2 linked regions of the Gemmatimonas sp. genome follow. The protein of the gene in region 1 interacts with the protein of each later gene in a pairwise test. Links are inferred from orthologs where the notes say so. Each region holds a gene or a part of one and is shown in the gene's direction. Other genes may lie near its edges.

Evidence for each region. Proteins that work in one complex are often made in the same cells at the same time.
Region 2: the proteins of ctaD (region 1) and RMP10_RS06885 interact in binary tests that used the Escherichia coli proteins (3 or more experiments, as listed by UniProt). The link is inferred for Gemmatimonas sp. from one-to-one orthologs.

What each region holds. Positions count from the first base shown.
Region 1 is NZ_JANPLK010000003.1:67,274-71,328, forward strand. Bases 303-3,276 are described here. They hold ctaD (cytochrome c oxidase subunit I), read left to right. Parts: upstream 303-834; coding sequence 835-2,718; downstream 2,719-3,276. Other genes in these bases: coxB (cytochrome c oxidase subunit II), read left to right, coding at 303-805; RMP10_RS02065 (cytochrome c oxidase subunit 3), read left to right, coding at 2,720-3,276. Outside these bases: more of coxB, read left to right, coding at 1-302; more of RMP10_RS02065, read left to right, coding at 3,277-3,415; RMP10_RS02070 (cytochrome C oxidase subunit IV family protein), read left to right, coding at 3,423-3,767; RMP10_RS02075 (cytochrome c oxidase assembly protein), read left to right, coding at 3,908-4,055. UniProt on the Escherichia coli protein: Cytochrome bo(3) ubiquinol oxidase is the terminal enzyme in the aerobic respiratory chain of E.coli that predominates when cells are grown at high aeration.
Region 2 is NZ_JANPLK010000021.1:110,575-114,600, reverse strand. What follows is about bases 476-3,420. They hold RMP10_RS06885 (aminotransferase class I/II-fold pyridoxal phosphate-dependent enzyme), read left to right. Parts: upstream 476-1,335; coding sequence 1,336-2,505; downstream 2,506-3,420. Other genes in these bases: RMP10_RS06875 (alpha/beta hydrolase), read right to left, coding at 2,914-3,420; RMP10_RS06880 (hypothetical protein), read left to right, coding at 2,569-2,742; RMP10_RS06890 (DUF3429 domain-containing protein), read right to left, coding at 845-1,288; RMP10_RS06895 (arylamine N-acetyltransferase), read right to left, coding at 476-833. In the rest of the region: RMP10_RS06900 (MFS transporter), read right to left, coding at 1-18; more of RMP10_RS06895, read right to left, coding at 15-475; more of RMP10_RS06875, read right to left, coding at 3,421-3,876; RMP10_RS06870 (DUF4334 domain-containing protein), read right to left, coding at 3,873-4,026. UniProt on the Escherichia coli protein: Shows aminotransferase activity with methionine and histidine as substrates, and to a lesser extent also with phenylalanine.

The sequences.
Region 1 (4,055 bases):
CTTCTGGATTCCGCAGATGGGTGGCAAGCGCGACTTGATTTCGAATCGCACCAACTACCTCTGGTTCACGCCGAACAAGGACCTTGGTTCGAAGGCGTGGAACGGTTTCTGTGCTGAGTTTTGCGGTCCGTCGCACGCCAACATGCGGTTCCGGGTGTTCACGGTCACGGCCGACGAGTTCGGGCAGTGGGCCGCGCATCAGAAGCAGCCGGCGAGCTTCCCGCTGGCCACCGCCGACGTCGGCGCTGCCACGACCGTGCCGGCCGTCGCTCCTGTTCCGGCCGGAGCGGGCAGCACGCCGCTGCTGCAGGTATCGGCGGTCACGCCCGCGGTCGCTGCCGACACGACCGCGAAGTCTGCGCCCGTGCCGATGTGGGTGTTTCCGAAGGAGCGGATCGAAAAAGAGTTTGCCTTCACGATTCCCAAAACACCGCTCACGACTCTGATCAGCTTCGACGCATCGTTGCTTGGCAAGGGTGATGCGGAGCGTGGCCGCCAGCTGTATAGCAAGTCGAGCTGCATCGGTTGCCACGCGATCGCCGGCACGCCGATGAACATGGCAAACGTGGGTCCGAATCTCACGCATGTGGGGTCGCGGCACACGATCGCCGGTGGGCTCTATCCGAACGACACGAAGCATCTGTCGTACTGGATCAAGAGTGCGCCGCACATGAAGCCCGGCTCCATCATGCCCTCGCTCGGCAAGGGTGTGACGGATCCGAAAACCAAGATGGTGGTCAACGTCGGCGGTTTGACCGACGCGGAGGTCGCGGACATCGTCGCGTACCTCCAGGCCCTGAAGTAAGTCACCGTCACCGCTGACCAACGACACCGATGGCAACCATCGCTGCCGCGCCCCCGTACACCGAAGCCAAGCCCATTCCGTCGACCACGGGCGTGTGGTCCTGGCTTACTACGGTAGACCACAAGCGCATCGGGGCGCTCTATCTGATCACCGGCCTGATCTTCTTCGTCGTCGGCGGCCTCGAGGCCGCGATTCTGCGCGCTCAGCTGGCGACGCCGAATGGAAAGCTCATTTCGGCCGAGATGTACAATCAGCTGTTCACGATGCACGGCACGACGATGATCTTCCTCGCCGTCATGCCTCTCTCGGCGGCGTTCTTCAATTTTTTGATCCCGCTACAGATCGGCGCGCGTGACGTCGCCTTCCCGCGACTCAACGCGTTCTCGTACTGGATCTACTTGTTGGGCGGCATTTTCATCACCCTGCCCATCTTCTGGTCGATGGCGCCGAATGGTGGTTGGTTCGGCTACGCGCCGCTGAGCACGAAGGCGTACTCGCCGCAGCACAACATGGATTTCTGGGTGATCGGTTTGCAGATCCTCGGTATCTCCTCGCTGGCAGCCGGTTTCAACTTCATCACGACGATCATCAACATGCGGGCGCCCGGGATGACGCTCATGCGCATGCCGATCTTCACGTGGATGTCGTTCGTCGTGCAGTTCCTGGTGGTGCTCGCCTTCCCGGTGATCACCGTGGCGCTCGTGTTCCTGCAGTTCGACCGGTTCTTCGGCACGAACTTCTATACGATTGCCAAGGGCGCTGACCCGCTGCTCTGGCAGCACCTCTTCTGGGTGTTCGGTCACCCCGAGGTGTACATCCTGATTCTTCCGGCCTTCGGTCTCGTGTCCGAAGTGCTCCCCACGTTCTCGCGCAAGCCGCTGTTCGGTTATCCCGTGATGGTGTACTCGGGCATCCTGATCGGCTTCCTCGGCTTCGGCGTCTGGGCGCACCATATGTTCTCGGTGGGTATGGGCCCGATCGCCGACGCGGTGTTCTCACTCACCACGATGCTGATCGCGATTCCGACCGGCGTGAAGATCTTCAATTGGATGGCCACGATGTGGGGCGGCCAGATCCAGTTCACGGTCGCCATGAAGTTCGCGATCGCGCTGGTGGGGATGTTCACGGTGGGCGGTATCTCGGGTGTGATGCACTCGTCGCCCCCGGCCGACCTCCAGCAGACGGACACGTACTTCGTGGTGGCACACTTCCACTACGTGTTGTTCGGTGGCTCGGTGTTCGGTTTGTTCGCCGGCATGTACTACTACTTCCCGAAGATCACCGGCCGTTTCCTGTCGGAGAAGCTGGGTAACTGGCATTTCTGGATTTCGTTCGTCGGCATGAACCTCACGTTCTTCCCGATGCACTTCAGCGGTCTGCTCGGCATGCCGCGTCGTATCTATCAATACGATGCAGGCCAGGGCTTCGACTTGTTCAACGCGATGTCGACCGGTGGTACGCTCATCCTGATGATCGGCACGCTGTTCGGCCTGATCAACGTGTGGAGCAGCTGGCGCAGTGGACGGATGGCGTCGAGCAACCCGTGGGGTGCCGCGACGCTCGAGTGGACGATTCCGTCGCCGCCGCCCGACTACAACTTCGCCGAACTGCCGCAGGTGAAGTCGCGCTACCCGCTGTGGAACATGAAGGGTGGTGAGAAGCTCGTGCACGAGACGACGTACGAAGAGGAGAAGGGCCGGCATATCCCGACATCGCAGGAACTCGGCATCATCATGCCGAATCCCTCGATCTGGCCGCTGGTCACCGCCTTCGGACTGATCGTGATGTTTGGTGGGCTCCTGTTCATGGACGCGAGCGTTCCCACCGCAGTGGCCGTGATGCTGGCTGGTACGGCGCTCTGGATTGGCTCGCTCTACAATTGGCTGCTCACGCCGCTCGAGGATCACCACTAAGATGACCGCCACTACGGCACCTACGACCGCCGCGCACGGCGACGGCCACGCGCACGGCGGCGGCCATTACACCTCGTTGGGGCTCGACAACCGTAAAGTCGCCATTTGGACCTTCATCGGTTCCGAATGCATGCTCTTCGCGTCGTTGATCTCGACGTACCTGATCTACAAGGGACGCAGCCCCGAAGGCCCGTTCCCGCACGAAGCGTGGACGAGTCCGACCACGGGCAAGGTGTTCCCGGCGATCCTCAACATCCCGGTCACGTCGGCCTCGACATTCGTGCTGCTGATGTCGTCGCTGGCGATGGTGCTTGCGCTGGCCGCGGTGCAGAATCGCGACCTTCCCAAGCACACCACGTGGGACCGCATTCTCGGTTCGTCGAAAACGTGGCTGTGGGCGACCTGCCTCCTGGGTATCGGTTTCCTTGGCTGTCAGGCCTACGAGTTCACGTCGTTCATTCATGAAGGACTCACGATGCGAACGAACCTGTTCGGCTCGAGCTTCTTCACGCTGACCGGCTTCCACGGCGCGCACGTGACCGCCGGCGTGCTGTGGCTCTTCACGTTGCTCGCGATCGATTACAAGCGTGGACTCAAGCCGTCGGATGCGCTGCTCGTCGACATCTGTGCGCTGTACTGGCACTTCGTCGACGTGGTGTGGATCGCGATCTTCACGCTCATCTACCTGATCAAGTGAGGCGGTGATGGCTGACCATTCCCCGGCTGCTGGCCACGCCCACGACGAAGCGCACCATCCAACCTGGACGACGTACTGGAAGATCGCCGTGATTCTCACGGTGATCACCGCGGTCGAAGTCTCGGCGTACTACATCAAGGCGTGGGAAGAAAGCTGGGTGTACGTGCCCAGCATGCTGATCATGTCGGCGGTGAAGTTCTACATCGTCGTGATGTACTACATGCACCTCAAGTACGATCACAAGCTGTTCCGCTCGCTGTTCACCGGCCCGTTGATCGTGGCCGGTCTCACGCTGATTGGACTGCTGTTCCTGTTCTCCAAGCTCGTGCTGCGACTTGGCCTGCTCAGCTAATCGCTGAGTCGTCCGTCGCGAGAACCCGTGGCCAGTCGTCAGCGTTGAGCTGGTGTCTGGCCACGTTCGGTTCTCCTCCGCCCGCTGGCGCATCCGCTCATGCATCCGCTGGCGCATCCGCTGCAGTGTAAATTCCCGATATGATCGCGCTCCTGCTGCACCCCGCCGCCCAGCTCAGCTGGTCGAATTTCACGATCCACCCCAGCACGGCGATCGGCATCGCCGCGATCGGGGCGGCCTATATGTGGCGCGTGCGTCAGGGGCCGTCGGCGATGGACCGCGTGCCCG
Region 2 (4,026 bases), on another replicon or contig:
GACGTCGGCGGCCGTCATTGCGGCAGGGGCAGGAAGTTCAGATCGAGCGCGCCGCACGCCTCGTACTGCCGGAGCATGGCGGGGGAGATGCCGATATCGTGTGCCAGGACGTGAAGGATGCCGTCGCGGTCGAGCGTGCTCGAAGCCATGCCCTGTGCCGTGCGGTGATAGCGCACCGGTCCGCGTAGCACCACGAACCCGTCGCGTACACTGCGGCGCGCATACGTGAAGTGATTGAACGGGCCGAAGGTACGCGAGAGCTCGTAGCGTTGGTGTACGTAGGTCGTGTCGGTGGGATCCACCAGAAACCGACACGGGGTCAGCTCAGGCCCCGGTGCGCCCGCGAACCGCAGGACGTGGGTGTCGCCCTCACGTTGCCACTCGGTCGCGAATACCGGATCGGTGTCGCGATACGCATCGCCCGAGATCGGGACGGGTCGGCTCGTGAGCGCGGACGAGTCGGCCAGCCACTCTTGTTCGTCGATGGTCACAATGACGCTGCCGTGCGTGACGATTCCGGTATCACGCATGGAGCCGGCGATACGTCTCGCCGTGAACCCGAGGGCCGTGAGCAGCGTAAACAGTGCGTGGCTTGACGACCAGCACGTGCCGCCGGTTCCGTCGGAGAGCCAATGCGTGAAGAAGTCGACAGCGCTCGATCCAGGGAGCGGCGGCACGTGTGCTTCGCGCAGCGCAATCAACTTGCGCACGTTGTCGAACGGGACCTGCCGACACCACGCGGCATACACCCGTGCCAGCTGCGTCTCGGTCGGCGCTCCGAGCGCCACGCCGAGTCGCGCGCACAGCTCATCGCGCAGGGTGTCCGGGAGCATGTCCGAATTCGTCATGCGATCGCGGGCCACAGCGCGAGACTGCAGAGCGTGCCGGCAGCCGTCATCACGGTGCGTACACGAGCATTCCAGGGTGGCAGCAGCCCTTCGCGAGAGGCGGCGACATCCCACGCGAGCTGGATGCCACCACTGAGCATAGCCAAGCCGAGTGCGACTTTGAGCGGTGTTTGCGGCAACAGCGCTGCCAAGCCGACCACCGACGGTGCTGCCGCCGCGACCATGCGCCGCAGGTTCGGCGCATCGGGTGCCCGGGTGAGTTCGGCACCCCAGCGCGCTCCGCCCAGAAAGCTGAGCGTGAGCGCGGCGTACACGAGAAAAGTCCGGACAGCGGCGTCGTGCAGCGCGCTGACATCGGGTGTGCCGTATGCAATGATGAGGCACACGAGGAAGGGGGCGAGCCCCGATCCGCTGATCAGCCAGAAGGTGCGGGTAGGCATGGCGCGAAGGTAGCGCCGACCCGCACCGCGCGGTATATGTCGAGGCCATGCCAACGACTGCCCAGCGTCTCTCCGTCTTCAGCGAATCCGTGATTCGCGGCACCACTCGCCTCGCGAATCAGCACGGCGCGATAAACTTGTCGCAGGGATTTCCGGACTTCGATCCACCGGAAGTGCTGCTCGCGGGGCTGGAGCGCGCCACGCGCGGGCCATTCCATCAGTATGCGGTGACGTGGGGCGCGCCGCGCTTCCGCACCGCGCTGGCGAAGAAGATCTCGCACTTCAGCGGCATCGAAGTTGATCCGGACGCCGAACTCGTGGTCACCTGCGGCAGCACGGAGGCGATGATGGTGGCTATGATGACCGCCTGCAATCCGGGCGACAAGGTGATCGTCTTCTCGCCGTTCTACGAGAACTACGCCGCCGACGCGATTCTCTCCGGCGCCGAGCCGATCTACGTGCCATTGCATCCGCCGCACTTCAACTTCGACGAAGACGTGCTGGCCGCCGCGTTCGCGCAGCGTCCCAAAGCGATCGTGGTATGCAACCCGTCGAACCCGAGCGGCAAGGTGTTCACGCGCGAGGAGCTGCTGATCATCCTCAAGTACGCGCAGCAGTACGACACCTGGGTGATCATGGACGAGCCGTATGAGCACATCATCTACGCGCCGCACACGCACACCTACTTCAATACCCTGCCGGGCGCCTTCGAGCGTACGATCACCTGCAATTCGCTGTCGAAGACGTACTCGATCACCGGCTGGCGTCTGGGTTATGTGCACGCGCCGGCCGGTGTCATCGCGCAGGCGAAGAAAGTGCACGACTTCCTCACTGTCGGCGCAGCGGCGCCGCTCATGGAGGCGGCGGTGGGCGCCCTCGAACTTCCCGATTCGTATTATCACGGTCTCACCGAGCGCTATAGCGCCAAGCGCGAGATCTTCCTCGATATTCTGCGCAGCACCGGATTGCCGTTCACCGAGCCGCAGGGCGCCTACTACGTGATGGTCGACATCACCGCGCTCGGCTTTGCCAACGACACGCTGGCCTCGGAATGGCTGATCAAGGAGATCGGGGTAGCCGGCGTGCCGGGCTCGAGCTTCTTCCGCGAACCGGTGAATCATCTCATCCGTTTTCACTTTGCCAAGCGTGAAGAGACGCTCAGGGCGGCCGGTGAACGGCTGGAGGGGCTCTCGGTACGGGTGAACGCGGGACGGTAAGGATTCCGCGAGCACAGCAATTGCATGGGAGGCTTCGGGAATCACTCAATCCCGGAGCCTCTTATGAATTTTGGACTCTACCTCGTCGGCTTCTTCGTCTTCATCGGCGGCGTCGCGTGGGGACTTTCCGTGATGGGCGTCGCGTCGACGTACATCATCATCGCCTGCCTCGTGTTGCTCGGCATCGGCATCATGACGGGCGTAACACGTACGCGCATGAAGGATCCGCCAAGCTGATCGCAGCCGTTGCGGTGCTTCGGAGCTTCGGCGGCGCCGGTGCGACTGGCTGCCCCCTGATAGTTCACGCGAAGCTCGCGAAGAACGCGAAGGCACGAGAAGAACAGCGATTCAATTTTGGCTTTTCTTCGCGAACCTTCGCGCTCTTCGCGAGCTTCGCGTGAACCCTTTTTAGCGACCTGAAGGACACGCGGCGCACTCGAGAAAGCCGCGCGCTGCGGCGGCAGTCCTCACGGGGTCCTCCTCGTGCGGTACATGGCCCAGGTCAGGAAAGAGTTGAATGCGGCTGCCGGGAATGTCGCGTGCGAAGCGTCCCGCGTGATCAGGCGGGATGAGTCCGTCGCGCCCGCCCCACATGATGAGTGTGGGCACGCGGAGCGTTGCAATGGTCGCCGAATCTGCGCCATCTTTACTCTGCGCGAAGCGACGAGGCAGTGACCCGCGATTGCCTTCACGCAATGTGAGCTCGTAGTAGCGCGTGACGAGCGAATCGGTCACGCGCGACGGATCACCGTACACGCTGCGCACGCTCGACTCGACCACGCTGCGCGGCAGGATACGCGTGAAGAGCCATGCCAGTCCTTGGGTGCGCGCCATGCGGAAGCCGATCGGCACGTTCTGCGAGACAATCGGATAGCCCACGGCATCCACCAGAATCAGCGCCGCCACGCGCTCCGGTGCGGCGGCTGCGACATGCCACGCCACCTCGCCGCCGAGTGAATTACCCGCGATGGCAAAGCGCGACACCCCGAGCGAGTCGAGCAGCCGCAGGGTGATACGCGTGTACGCAGCGAGTGTGTAGTCCTGCTCGGGCGATGGGCCCGTGAGGCCGAAGCCGGGCAGATCGAAGCGGATCACGCGGTGCGCGCCGCGCAGCGAGGCGGCCCAGCCGTCCCAGGTATGCAAGCTGGCCGATGTGCCGTGTACCAGCACGATCGGCACCGAATCGGAACGCGGCCCCTCGTCGCGTAGATGCACCTGCATGCCGCTGAGCGCCAGAAAGCGCGAAGGCGGCGGCGCCCAGCGCGCGGTCAGCATCGCGACCGGCTTGTCGGGTGCCCAGACAGTGGCGAGTCCGAGCAGGAGCGGTACGGCCAGCACGAATGCCCCCATCAGCCAACGCGCCAGCTTCATGCGTCCCGCTCCAACTGGAAGAAGAATGGTGCGGCTCCGCGGATATCCATGGCGCCGAGCACGGTATCGTCGTCGACCCGCCGGAAGCAGTCGATAATCGGTAGGTGATCATACACCATCGCGGCCGTGGTCACGCCCCGGTAGGTCACG